3 regions of the Actinomadura sp. 3N407 genome follow, and region 2 is predicted to be linked to each of the others. Evidence: predicted binding sites of a transcription regulator. Region 2 holds the regulator's gene; each other region holds the start of a gene.

Evidence for each region. The regulator HrcA, encoded in region 2, represses chaperone genes, less so after heat shock. The targets are predictions, from matches to a motif close to TTGGCACTCTCNNNNNGAGAGTGCCAA.
Region 1: a site for HrcA is predicted at 2,637-2,663, ahead of ACTWPP_RS01005 (FmdB family zinc ribbon protein). Genes of this name have one in related genera too.
Region 3: a site for HrcA is predicted at 1,713-1,739, ahead of groL (chaperonin GroEL). Genes of this name have one in related genera too.

What each region holds. Positions count from the first base shown of each region.
Region 1 covers NZ_JBQQBP010000001.1:232,330-236,607, forward strand. The annotation lists gene ACTWPP_RS00995 (MMPL family transporter) at 1-1,616, opposite strand, end outside; gene ACTWPP_RS01000 (hypothetical protein) at 1,925-2,053, shown strand; gene ACTWPP_RS01005 (FmdB family zinc ribbon protein) at 2,209-2,589, opposite strand; gene ACTWPP_RS01010 (potassium/proton antiporter) at 2,759-4,243, opposite strand.
Region 2 covers NZ_JBQQBP010000014.1:165,510-169,787, forward strand. The annotation lists gene hemW (radical SAM family heme chaperone HemW) at 1-625, shown strand, start outside; gene ACTWPP_RS31085 (DUF3097 domain-containing protein) at 622-1,437, opposite strand; gene hrcA (heat-inducible transcriptional repressor HrcA) at 1,687-2,700, shown strand; gene dnaJ (molecular chaperone DnaJ) at 2,701-3,834, shown strand; gene ACTWPP_RS31100 (16S rRNA (uracil(1498)-N(3))-methyltransferase) at 3,935-4,278, shown strand, end outside.
Region 3 covers NZ_JBQQBP010000034.1:1,924-6,201, reverse strand. The annotation lists gene thrC (threonine synthase) at 1-591, shown strand, start outside; gene ACTWPP_RS42530 (MoaD/ThiS family protein) at 602-880, shown strand; gene ACTWPP_RS42525 (VOC family protein) at 934-1,329, opposite strand; gene groL (chaperonin GroEL) at 1,869-3,497, shown strand; gene ACTWPP_RS42515 (phospholipid scramblase-related protein) at 3,622-4,218, shown strand.

The DNA of each region.
Region 1 (4,278 bases), on a different contig from region 2:
ACGAGGATCAGGAACACCACGCCCAGCACGATCGGGATGATCACCTTGTTGTCGCGGGCGGAGGCCCGCTGGATGTCCAGGGACGTCGCGGTGGTGCCGCCGACCTTGGCGTTCGCGGACGGGACGTCGTGCACGGCGGCGCGCAGCCGGTCGATGGTCGCGCGGGCGGCCTCGCTGTCGGCCGGGTCCTTCAGCGTCGCCTCGTACTTGACCAGGCCGTTCGTTGTGGCCGGTGCGCCGACCTGGGCGACGCCGGGCGTGCCGCGGACGGTTTCGGCGATCTTGTCGGACGCCGTCGCGGAGCCGATGACGACGGCCGGGGAGCCGGAGCCGGCGGGGTAGTGCCGGGCGACGACCTCCGTGCCCTGGACGGAGTCGGGCCGTCCGGTGAACATCCCCGCGTCCGAGAGGCCGTCGGCCTTGAGCGTGCCCAGGCCGAGGCTGAGGACGATCAGGCCGAGCATGGTGGCGGCCCAGAGCGCGCGCGGGCGCTTGCTGATGAGATTGGCGACTCGGCTCCAGATGCCGTGTTCCGCCTCGTACGCCTCCGGCTTCAGGTACTTGACGTCGTAGCGGGGGATCAGCGGCCAGAACAGCCACCGTCCGCAGATGACGAGGAGCGCCGGCAGGAGTGTCGTCATCGCCGCGAGGGCGGTCAGGACGCCCGCGGCGGCCACGGGACCCATCCCGGCGGTGGAGTTCATCTCGGCGAGCAGCAGGCACAGCAGGCCGACCGCGACGGTGGCGGCGGAGGCGATGATGGCCGGTCCGGCACGGTGCAGCGCGTAGGCCATGGCCTCGTGCCGGTCCTCGTGCCGGTGCAGTTCCTCCCGATATCGGGCGACGAGCAGCAGTGCGTAGTCGGTGGCGACGCCGAAGACGAGGACGGTCAGGATTCCGGCGCTCTGGCCGTTGACGGTCAGGTCCCCGTATTTGGCCAGCAGGTACACCAATGACTGGGCCAGCCCGAGGGCGAAGAGGGCGCTCAGGACCGGGACGAACCAGAGCATCGGGCTGCGGTAGATGATGAGCAGCAGGACGATGACGACGGAGCCCGCGGCCATGAGCAGGAACCCGTCGATGGTCTCGAAGACCTCGAACTGGTCGGCGCCGCTTCCGGCGGGTCCGGTGACGTGCGCGGTCAGTCCGGGAGGTCCGCGCTTGGCGAGTTCGCGCGCCTCGTCGACGGCGGCGGTCACGTCCACATCTGTGAGGGGCACGAGGGTCTGTAGCGCTTTCCCGTCCTCGGACGGGATCGGCCCCTGTACCTTCTCTGCGCCGGGCAGGTTCTGCAACGCGGAGACGTCCGAGGTGGCCTTGGTGCGGTCCGCGGCGGTGATTCCCCCGGCGCGCTCGTAGACGACGACCGCGAGCATCGTCTCGTCCTTGCGGAACTGTTCTTCCAGTTCGACGACCTGGGTCGATTCCGCTCCGGCGGGCAGCCACGACGCCGCGTCGTTCTTCTCGACGTCGCCGAGCCTGCCGGCCAGTGGCCCGAGGGCGACGATCAAGATGACCCACAGGGCCAGGACCGCCCATTTGGTGCGCCTGCCGGCGATCAGTCCGGCCAGACGATGGGCCCACGTCCGGGGGGGAGCCGGGCTCTGTGTGCTCATGGTTCCTCTCCTGTGCATTCTGACAATCGAGATATGTCGCGTCTTAGGTGAATGTCTCGATTGCCGAGACGCATGTCAAGTACTATCGCGAGATTTCTGCTAGCTCTACGTCCGAGATTCTCGCGAACAGAGCTTCCCCGAGGCAGAGCCTTATGGCGACGGGAGAGCCGGCCTGCCGGTCACCTCTCATCCCCTCAATCGTCGCCGGGCGGCACCGCCGGCGCGTCCAGCGTGAGATGGGACTTGGGCTACTTCATCGGGGGCAGGTGCGGCCCCCGCCGCTACCCCTTGAGATGTAGGAGCCGCCCATGAGGGGAGGAGGCAAGCGGAGATGGCCTCCGTTCAGCTGCCTCGCGGCGATCGTCGGCGACGGCGGCATGGACGCCGAAGGCGGCGGGTTCTCCGGCGGTGATGTGCCCCAGCGGCCGGCGGCCTGATGGCGGCCCCTACTGGCGATCTGGGGGCCCTGGACAGCGGTCTGCGGCCGGCATGTGCGGGTGTTCGGGCACGACAAAGCCGGGAGATCCGTCTGCCCCGCGAGGGGACGGCGGATCCCCCGGTTCGCCCTGCGCGGGCCGGAGGTCGCAGAAGGTCAGGCGACCTTTTCAGAGGACGAAGAGGAAGACGACGACGAGCTGGAGGACGACGAGTCGCCGCCAGACGACGAGGAAGAGGAGGACGAGGACGAAGACGCATCCGACTTGTCCGACTTCGACGAGCCGGAGGAGTCGGACGACGAGTCGCCGTTCGATGAGGAGCCGTTGGCCGAGGCCCCCGCGGTGGACGTCTTGCCGGAGCCGCGGCTGTCGGTGCGGTAGAAGCCCGACCCCTTGAAGATGATCCCCGCCGCGGAGAAGACCTTGCGGAGCCTGCCCTCGCATGCCGGGCAGTCGGTCAGCGCGTCGTCGCTGAACTTCTGCACGACCTCCAGAGGCTCGCCGCACTCGGTGCAAACGTACTGATACGTCGGCACGGTTCCTCCTCGCTGACTCAGCCCGGCTCAGCCCGGCTCAACCCGGACTGGCACTCACTTTGAACGACTGCTAATGGTACCCGTGGCTGAAACGGGATTCGCCCCCGGCCTGTTCCCTGACCGGTCAGAGTCCGACAGGCAGGGAACAGCCTGGTAACGGGACAGAAGGTCAAGCGCCCTTCTCGCCGAACCAGCCGGCCAGCTTGCCCTTCCGGCTGACCGCGCGCAGACGGCGTTCCGTGGCCTCGCGCACGGCATCGGTGGTCACGACCAGGAGGGTGTCACTCGCCTGCAGAGGCGTGGTGGGTTCCGGGACGAAGCTGGACCCGTTCCGCACGATGAGCGTGATGGACGCGCCGGGCGGCAGCCGCAGCTCGAAGATCTCCACGCCGTTCAGCATGGAGTCGGCCGGGATCCGGATCTCCAGCAGGTCGGCGTGCAGTTGCTCCAGCGGCGCCGCCTCCACGTCCAGTTCCCGGGTCTGCTCGTCGCCCTCCAGCCGGCACCAGCGCGCCGCCAGGGGCAGGGTGGGGCCCTGGAGCAGCGTGAAGATCACGACGACGGTGAAGACGATCGAGAACATCCGGTCGGATCCCTCGACCCCCTGCGCCATCGGGATGGTGGCGAGGATGATCGGCACGGCGCCGCGCAGCCCGGCCCAGGACGCGAACATCTTCTCGCCCCACGACAGCTTGAACCCGACCATGGACAGCACGATCGACACGGGGCGCGCGATGAGCAGCAGCACGAACCCGATCAGGAGGGCGGGCACGATCTGGCCGGGCAGTTCGCTGGGGGACGCCAGCAGGCCCAGCATCACGAACACCCCGATCTGCGCCAGCCAGCCGATGCCCTCGGCGAAGCCGCGGGTGGCGGGCCGGTGCGGAAGCCGGGCGTTGCCGAGGACGAGGGCGCTGACGTACACGGCGAGGAACCCGCTGGCGTGAAGCAGCGACGCGGCGCCGTAGGACGCGACGGCCAGCGACAGCACCGCGATCGGGTACAGGCCGGAGGCGGGCAGCGCGAGGCGGCGCAGGCCCTGCGCGCCGAGCCAGCCGACGGCGACGCCTACGATGCCGCCCGCGACCAGCTCGTACACCATCAGGCCGAACAGGGCGGCGAGGTCGGGTGCGCCGGTGTGGGTGCTGAGCGTGATCACGATGATCACGACGGGCGCGTCGTTGAAGCCGGATTCGGCCTCCAGCAGGCCGGACAGCCGGGACGGCAGCGGCAGCCGCCGCAGCACCGAGAACACGGCGGCGGCGTCGGTCGGGGCGAGCACGGCGCCGAGCAGGAACGCCGGCTGCCAGGGCATGTCGATCAGCCACATGGCGGACAGCGCCACCACGACGATGCTGATCAGGGTGCCGATCGTGGAAAGGCTGATCGCGGCGGGCACCGAGGACCGCACATGCCGCCAGCTGGTGGTGATACCGCCCTCGGCGAGGATCAGGACGAGGGCGGCGAAGCCGAGCGTGTGGGCGAGCTCGACGTCGTCGAAGGTGATGTGGAGGGGGCCGGACTCGCCGATGAATAGGCCGAGGCCCATGTACGCCAGGAGGGTCGGCAGGCCCGCCTGATGCGACAGCCTGACCGCGATGATGGCGCTGAGTACGAGCGTGGCCCCGAGGAGTAGCCAGATGTCGAGATGCACATCCCACCCTTCGGGGTCGTCAAAGTTGATCGTTT
Region 2 (4,278 bases):
GACGCCGGGGGAGACCGACGACGACTGGAGGGCCTCGCTGGAGGCGGCCCTGGCCGCGGAACCCGACCATGTGTCGGCGTACGCGCTGATCGTCGAGGAGGGCACCCGGCTGGCGGCGCAGGTGAGGCGGGGGGAGCTGACCGCACCCGACGACGACGCCATGGCCGACCGCTACCTGATCGCCGACGAGATGCTGAGCGGGCGCGGACTGCGCTGGTACGAGATCTCCAACTGGGCCGCCGATCCCGGTGCCGCTTGCCGGCACAACATGCTCTATTGGACGGGCGCCGACTGGTGGGGCGTCGGGCCCGGCGCGCACAGCCACGTCGGGGGGACCCGGTGGTGGAACGTCAAGCATCCCGCCGCGTACGCCGCACGCCTCGCGGAGGGCGCCACCCCGGCGCACGCCCGGGAGGTCCTGGCCGAGGAGGACCGGCGCATCGAGCGGATCATGCTCGAACTGCGGCTCGGGCAGGGCTGCCCGGCCGGGCTGGTGGACGGCGGCGCGGTCCGGCGGGCGATCGACGGCGGGCTGATCGAGGCCGCCCCGTACGAGGAGGGCCGCGTGGTGCTCACCTTGCGTGGACGCCTTCTGGCGGACGCCGTCGTCCGGGACCTGACCTAAACGGCCGTGACGAAGTCGATGAGTTCCTCCACGCGGCCCAGGAGGGCTGGCTCCAGGTCCGTGTAGGCGTTGACCGAGCCCAGGATTCGCTTCCAGGCCTCGCCCGTGTCGTCGCCCCAGCCGAGTTCGGCGACGACGCCGTCCTTCCAGGGGATGCCGCGAGGGACGCGCGGCCAGGCGCGGATGCCGACGGACGCCGGCTTGACGGCCTCCCAGATGTCGATGAACGGGTGCCCGGTGACCAGGACGTGCGGCGACGAGATCTGGGCGGCGATCCGGGACTCCTTGGAGCCCTCCACGAGATGGTCGACGAGGACCCCGAGGCGGCGCTCCTCGTCGGGGCCGAAGTCCTCGACGATGGCGGGCAGGTCGTCCACGCCTTCGAGGTACTCCACGACGACGCCCTCGACCCGCAGGTCGTGGCCCCAGATCTTCTCGACCAGCTCGGCGTCGTGGACGCCCTCCACGTAGATGCGGCTCTCCTTGGCCACCTGGGCCCGCACCCCCTGGACGGCGATGGAGCCGGACGCGGAACGGGCCGCCCCCCGGGGCCCGGCCTCCGGCCGGACGAGCGTCACCGGCTTCCCGTCGATGAGGAAGCCCGACTTCGTCAGGGGGAACACGCGCCGCTTGCCGAACCGGTCTTCAAGGGTGACGCCGAACTTGTCGCAGCCGACGACGGCGCCGCAGAAGCCGCTGCCGGGATCCTCGGCGACCAGGCCGGGCTCGGCCGGGACCTCGGGGATCCGGCCTTTACGGGGCCTGCGCCAGTCGCCGGCCAGCACGTCGTTTCCGTAGTCCTTACTCTGCACGGGTCCGCACATTAACCCGGCGGGACGCCCGCGCGCCGCAGCCCCCCGTCCCTCGGCGTGGCGGCGCCGTCCGATACGGGTAGTATCGCGCAGCCGTACGGGGGTGTGCGCGGGCACTCCAGAGTGCTCCCACGGGTCGTACACTTGGCACTCGGGAGTAATGAGTGCCAGCAGCGCGTGTGCGGACGGCCACGGGGCCGCCGGGCGGAGGATCGGGGGCCCATGGAAGGGGATGAAGGAGGTGACACGGTGCTGGACGACCGGAAACTCGCAGTCCTGCGCGCCATAGTCGAGGACTATGTCTCCACCAACGAGCCGGTCGGGTCCAAGGCGCTGGTGGACCGGCACAACCTCGGTGTGTCCTCGGCCACGATCCGCAACGACATGGCCGTGCTGGAAGAGCAGGGCTACATCGCCCAGCCGCACACCAGCGCCGGCCGCGTCCCCACCGACAAGGGCTACCGGCTGTTCGTCGACCGGCTGTCCACGATCAAGCCGCTGTCGGTCGCCGAACGCCGCGCGATCGAGACGTTCCTGTCCGGCGCCTACGACCTCGACGACGTCGTCGGGCGGACGGTGCGGCTCCTCGCGCAGCTCACCCGGCAGGTCGCCGTCGTGCAGTACCCGTCGCTGACCCGCTCGTCGGTGCGGCACGTCGAGCTGGTGCCGGTCGCCGAGGGCCGGCTGCTGCTCGTCCTGATCACCAACACGGGCAGGGTGGAGCAGCGGGTCATCGAGGCCGGCGGCAACGTCTCCGAGGAATCGATCGGGCACCTGCGGGCGTTGCTCAACACGTGCCTGGACGGGCTCGGTCTCGGTGACGTCCCCACGGCGGTGGCGGACCTGCCGGAGAAGGTGGGCCAGGCGGACCGGCCGCTCGCGGCGGCGGTGCTGTCGGTGCTGCTGGAGACGCTCGTCGAAAAGCACGAAGAGAAGATCGTCTTCGCCGGTGCGGCCAACCTCGCCGCGGTGGACTTCTCACAGAGCCTGAGGGAGGTTCTCGTGGCGCTCGAGGAGCAGGTCATCCTGATGCGGCTGCTCGGCGAGACCGGCGATTCCTCTACAGTTACGGTGCGGATCGGCACCGAGAACCCCGACCTGGGGCTCCGGTCGACTTCGGTCGTCGCCGCCGACTACGGCGTGGGCGACCTCACACTGGCCCGGCTGGGTGTGCTCGGGCCTACACGCATGGATTACCCCAGCACGATGGGAGCGGTACGGGCAGTGGCACGCTACGTGGGACAGATCCTGGCGGGGTCGTAAGTGGCCAACGACTACTACGCGACCCTCGGCGTCCGGCGGGACGCCAGCGCCGACGAGGTCAAGAAGGCCTATCGCCGGCTTGCGCGGGAGCTCCACCCGGACGTCAACCCGGATCCGGAGACCCAGGACAGGTTCAAGGAGATCACCCAGGCGTACGAGGTGCTCTCCGACCCGAAGAAGCGCGAGATGTACGACCTCGGCGCGGACCCGTTCGCGTCCGCGGCCGCGGGCGGCGCCGGCGGGTTCGGCGGCGCCGGGTTCCCGTTCAGCGACATCATGGACGCCTTCTTCGGCACGGCGGCGTCCCGGGGCCCGCGGTCGCGGGCGCGGCGCGGCCGCAACGCGACGCTGCGGGTGGAGCTCGACCTGAGCGAGACGGCGTTCGGCACGACACGCGAGCTGTCGATCGACACCGCGGTCGCCTGCGGCGCCTGCGAGGGTTCGGGCTGCGCGCCCGGCACCCACCCGGACACGTGTGAGACGTGCCACGGGCGCGGCGAGGTGCAGCAGGTGCAGCGCTCGTTCCTCGGCCAGGTCATGACGGCGCGGCCGTGCCCGGCATGCGGCGGGTTCGGCTCGGTGATCCGCAACCCGTGCACCGAGTGCTCCGGCGACGGCCGGGTCCGCACCCGGCGCACCGTCAAGGTCAAGATCCCGGCCGGGGTGGAGAACGGCATCCACATCCAGCTCGCCGGCGAGGGCGAGGTCGGTCCCGGCGGCGGCCCGCCCGGCGACCTGTTCCTGGAGATCGTGGAGAAGCCGCATCCGATCTTCGAGCGGGAGGGCGACGACCTGCACTGCACGGTCGAGATCCCGATGACGGCGGCGGCGCTCGGCACCAGCGTCACGATCGAGACCCTGGACGCCGCCGAGAGCGTCGACATCAAGCCGGGCACGCAGTCGGGGCAGGTCATCACGCTCTACAACCGGGGCGTGCGGCACCTCAACGAGAGCGGCCGCGGCGACCTGATGATCCACGTGAACGTGGAGACGCCGAACCGGCTCGACGAGGAGCAGGAGGAGCTGCTGCGGCAGCTGGCGGCGCTGCGCGGCGAGGAGCGTCCGCCCGGCAAGTTCGCCCCGGGCCAGCGCGGCATGTTCTCGCGGCTCAAGGACGTCTTCAACCAGCACTGAAGAGCAGTGGCGGCGGCCTACGACGAGGGCCGCCGCGGCGACTCGGACCATGGTGAGTCAGGGGACGGCACATGAGCGAAGCGCCCCGCCGGGTACGCGCGTGAGCCCGCCGGTCTTCCTTGCCGGGACGGACGCGCTGGAGCGCGGCAGCGTCATACTGGACGGCCCCGAGGGGCGGCACGCCGCGGCCGTGCGGCGGCTGCGGCCCGGTGAGCGCGTCGACCTGACCGACGGCGAGGGGCTGCTGGCCGAATGCGTCGTCACCGCGGCGGACCGCGCGTCCCTCACGCTGGACGTGCTGGCCCGGCACCGGCAGCCGCCGCCGTCGCCCCGCATCGTCGTCGTCCAGGCGCTCCCGAAGGGCGACCGGGGCGAGCTGGCGGTCGAGACGATGACCGAGGCGGGGGTGGACGAGATCGTCCCGTGGTCGGCGGCCCGCTGCGT
Region 3 (4,278 bases), on a different contig from region 2:
TCCAAGACCCTCGGCTACGAGATCGCCGAGCAGCTCGGCTGGCGGCTGCCCGACCAGATCGTCGTCCCGGTCGCGTCCGGCTCCCAGCTCACCAAGATCGACAAGGCGTTCCAGGAACTGATCAAGCTCGGCCTCGTGGACGACAGGCCGTACCGCGTCTTCGGCGCCCAGGCCGCCGGCTGCGACCCGGTCGCCGCCGCGTTCAAGGCCGGCCACGACGTCGTCCGCCCGGTGAAGCCCGACACGATCGCCAAGTCCCTCGCCATCGGCAACCCCGCCGACGGCCCGTACGTCCTGGACGTCGCCCGTCGCACCAACGGCGCCGTCGAGGACGTCACCGACGAGCAGGTCGTCGAGGGCATCCGGCTGCTCGCCCGCACCGAGGGCATCTTCGGCGAGACCGCGGGCGGCGTCACCGTCGCGACCCTCCGCAAGCTCGTCGAGGCCGGCACCCTCGACCCGTCCGCCGAGACCGTCATCATCAACTCCGGGGACGGCCTGAAGACCCTGGACGCCGTCGCGCCCGTCGTCGCCCCGTCCGCGAACATCGCCCCGTCCCTGGAGGCGTTCCGCGCCGCGGGCCTGGCCTGAGAGGAGCACCATGAGCAGCGTGTCCGTCCGTATCCCGACCATCCTGCGGACCTACACCGGCGGCGAGGCGGAGGTGAAGGCCGAGGGCGCCACCCTGCGCGCCGTCATCGCCCACCTGGAGGCCGGCCACTCCGGCATCTCCGCCCGCATCCTGGACGACAACGGCAAGATCCGCCGGTTCGTGAACGTCTATGTGGGAGACGAGGACGTCCGCTTCGCCGACGGCCTCGACACCGCCACGCCCGAAGGCGCCCAGATCTCGATCATCCCCGCCGTCGCCGGCGGCTGAGCCCGGGCTCGGTCCTGGCGCACCACCGTGCGCCAGGACCGCGCGGCGGGCCCTCAAGTGGCGGTGGTGACCTTCCACAGGTAGCCGTCGAGGTCGCTGAAGTAGCCGAAGTACCCGCCCCACTCGGTGGCGGCCGCCTCCCTGACCACGGTGCCGCCGGCGGCCACCGCGGCGCGCACGACCTCGTCCACCGCGTCTCTGGAGTCGGTGATGAAGTGGAACGAGGAGCCGCGGAACCCGGACCCCTCGGCGGAGACGCCGGCGTCCTGTGCCGCCGCGTCCCATTCGTAGAGTGCCAGCGACGATGATCCTTCGCCCAGGCCGCACTTGACGAAACCGCCGTAGTCCTGGACGACCTCGCAGCCCAGTCCCTCGACATAGAACTTCTTGGCGCGTGCGACGTCCTTCACGCCGAGCATGATGGCGCTCACTTGCAGCTTGATGTCCATGCCCGCTGACGCTAGCCACGGGCCGGCCGTAGTCGCTTCTCGATTCCTGACCTGTTCAACGGCGGCTCGCGCCGGGCACTCGGTGGGCACGCTTCAGAGCACGTATGCTCACTGCATCGGAGAACGTGAACCGGCGCATTGGTGCAGCGCGGGAGACTCCAACCGCCGGGCGCGGAACAGACCGCCCCTCCGGTGCCTCACCATCGGGCCAGTGTTCCGTGAACACCGGCGGACGACCACACGGTGGATCACGGCGACACACCCGGGAAGCTCCCGGACCGGACTCCGGCCCAGGTGAGAACGGGTCGGGTCCCGCAGATGAACCTTCCCCCGGTCAGGGTGCGCGGCGCTTGCACTCGACAGGGTAGAGTGCTAAAAAACGGTTGGCACTCTGCTGTGGAGAGTGACAACTTCACAGTTTGGGTCGGGGCGATGAGGCCTCAGTCCGGCGACGGAATGGCAGTCGTCGGCGGGGGCCGTCCGTCGCGGGCGTCGGCTCGATCCGTCTAAGCCACCTTGTTCCGGGAGGACTGGAGCCTATGGCTGCAAAGATGATCGCGTTCGACGAGGATGCCAGGCGCGGCCTCGAGCGCGGCATGAACCAGCTCGCCGACGCCGTCAAGGTGACCCTTGGTCCCAAGGGCCGCAACGTCGTGCTGGAGAAGAAGTGGGGCGCCCCCACGATCACCAACGACGGTGTGTCGATCGCGAAAGAGATCGAGCTCGAGGACGCGTGGGAGAAGATCGGCGCGGAGCTCGTCAAGGAAGTAGCGAAGAAGACCGACGACGTCGCGGGTGACGGGACCACCACCGCCACCGTGCTGGCCCAGGCGCTGGTGCGCGAGGGCCTGCGGAACGTGGCGGCCGGCGCGAACCCGATGTCGCTGAAGCGGGGCATCGAGTCCGCGGTCGAGCGGGTCAGCGAGGAGCTGTCCAAGCTCGCCAAGGACGTGGAGACCAAGGAGCAGATCGCCTCCACCGCCTCCATTTCCGCCGGCGACCCGCAGATCGGCGAGATGATCGCCGAGGCGATGGACAAGGTGGGCAAGGAAGGCGTCATCACGGTCGAGGAGAGCCAGACCTTCGGTCTGGAGCTCGAGCTGACCGAGGGGATGCGCTTCGACAAGGGCTACATCTCGCACTACTTCGTGACCGACCCCGAGCGGATGGAGGCGGTCCTCGAGGACCCGTACATCCTGATCGTTCAGGGCAAGGCGTCGGCGAACAAGGACCTGCTGCCCGTCCTCGAGGGCGTCATGCAGTCCGGCAAGCCGCTGCTCATCATCGCGGAGGACGTCGAGGGCGAGGCCCTGGCCACCCTGGTCGTCAACAAGATCCGCGGGATCTTCAAGTCCGTGGCCGTGAAGGCGCCGGGCTTCGGCGACCGCCGCAAGGCCATGCTGGGCGACATCGCCACGCTGACCGGCGGCCAGGTCATCAGCGAGGACGTGGGTCTCAAGCTTGAGAACACCACGACCGACATGCTGGGCCGCGCCCGCAAGGTCGTCATCACCAAGGACGAGACCACGATCGTGGACGGCGCCGGTGACGCCAACGAGATCGCGGGCCGGGTCAACCAGATCCGCACCGAGATCGACAACACCGACTCCGACTACGACCGTGAGAAGCTCCAGGAGCGCCTGGCCAAGCTCGCGGGCGGTGTGGCGGTCATCAAGGCCGGCGCCGCGACCGAGGTGGAGCTCAAGGAGCGCAAGCACCGCATCGAGGACGCCGTCCGCAACGCCAAGGCCGCGGTCGAGGAGGGCATCGTCCCCGGCGGTGGCGTGGCGCTGCTGCAGGCCGGCACCAAGGCGTTCGACAAGCTGGAGCTCGCCGGCGACGAGGCCACCGGGGCCAACATCGTCAAGCGCGCTCTGGAGGAGCCGCTCAAGCAGATCGCCGTCAACGCCGGCCTCGAGGGCGGCGTCGTGGTGGAGCGGGTCCGCAACCTCACCCCGGGTGAGGGACTCGACGCCGCCACCGGCGAATATGTCAACATGTTCGAGTCGGGGATTCTCGACCCGGCCAAGGTGACCCGGTCCGCGCTGCAGAACGCCTCGTCGATCGCCGCGCTGTTCCTCACCACCGAGGCCGTCATCGCCGAGAAGCCCGAGAAGAACCCGGCCCCGGCGGGCGGCATGCCCGACGCCGGCGGCATGGACTTCTGATCGGCGACGCGTAACGACGCGACATGAAAGGGGCGGCCCCTGGGCCGTCCCTTTTGTGTGCCCGGCGTCCACAATGAGCTCCGGCATGTTCCCGCTGGCGGAGGCACTGGCATTATGCGGACGCATGAGTGATCTCTTCGGCTCCCCGGTACTGCATGTCGACCAGCCGCGCGGCGCCCCGGGCGCCCAATCCCGGTACCGGATTCTCGACGGCCACGGCACGCTGCTCGCGACCGCCGGGGAACGTGATGTCTCCCGGCTCCGCCGGGCGGGCAGGACCGCCTTCGGCAGCGGTGGCGGCGGCCGTACCGTCCATGTCGAGAACACGCAGGGCGTGCCGCTGATCTCCGTGACGGCGGGAGTCTCGGCCAGTGGTGCCCATGTGCACACCGCCGACGGCGCTCTGATCGGCGCACTGCGGAAGGTCGGTGAGAAGGCCGGGCACCAGTACACGCTTCTGGACTCGGCGGCACTCCCCGTCGGCCGGCTGAACGGCAGCCGCTACGGCTACAAGTTCCCGGTGATCGACGGCTACGGCAACCATGTCGCACAGGTCGACAAGAAGCTCAAGGGCGTCGCCACCGAACTGCTGACCACCGCCGACAAATACTCGGTCGAGATCTTCCAGCCTCTCCACGACCCGCTCCGCGTCCTCGTGGTCGCCACCCCCATCGCGATCGACCTGATGCTGTACGAGGGCAAGGACTGGCCCATCGGGTAGCTCATTCGCCCGGGGGATTTCCCGTACCGTAGGGCGCGGCAGGACGTGCCCTACGACGAA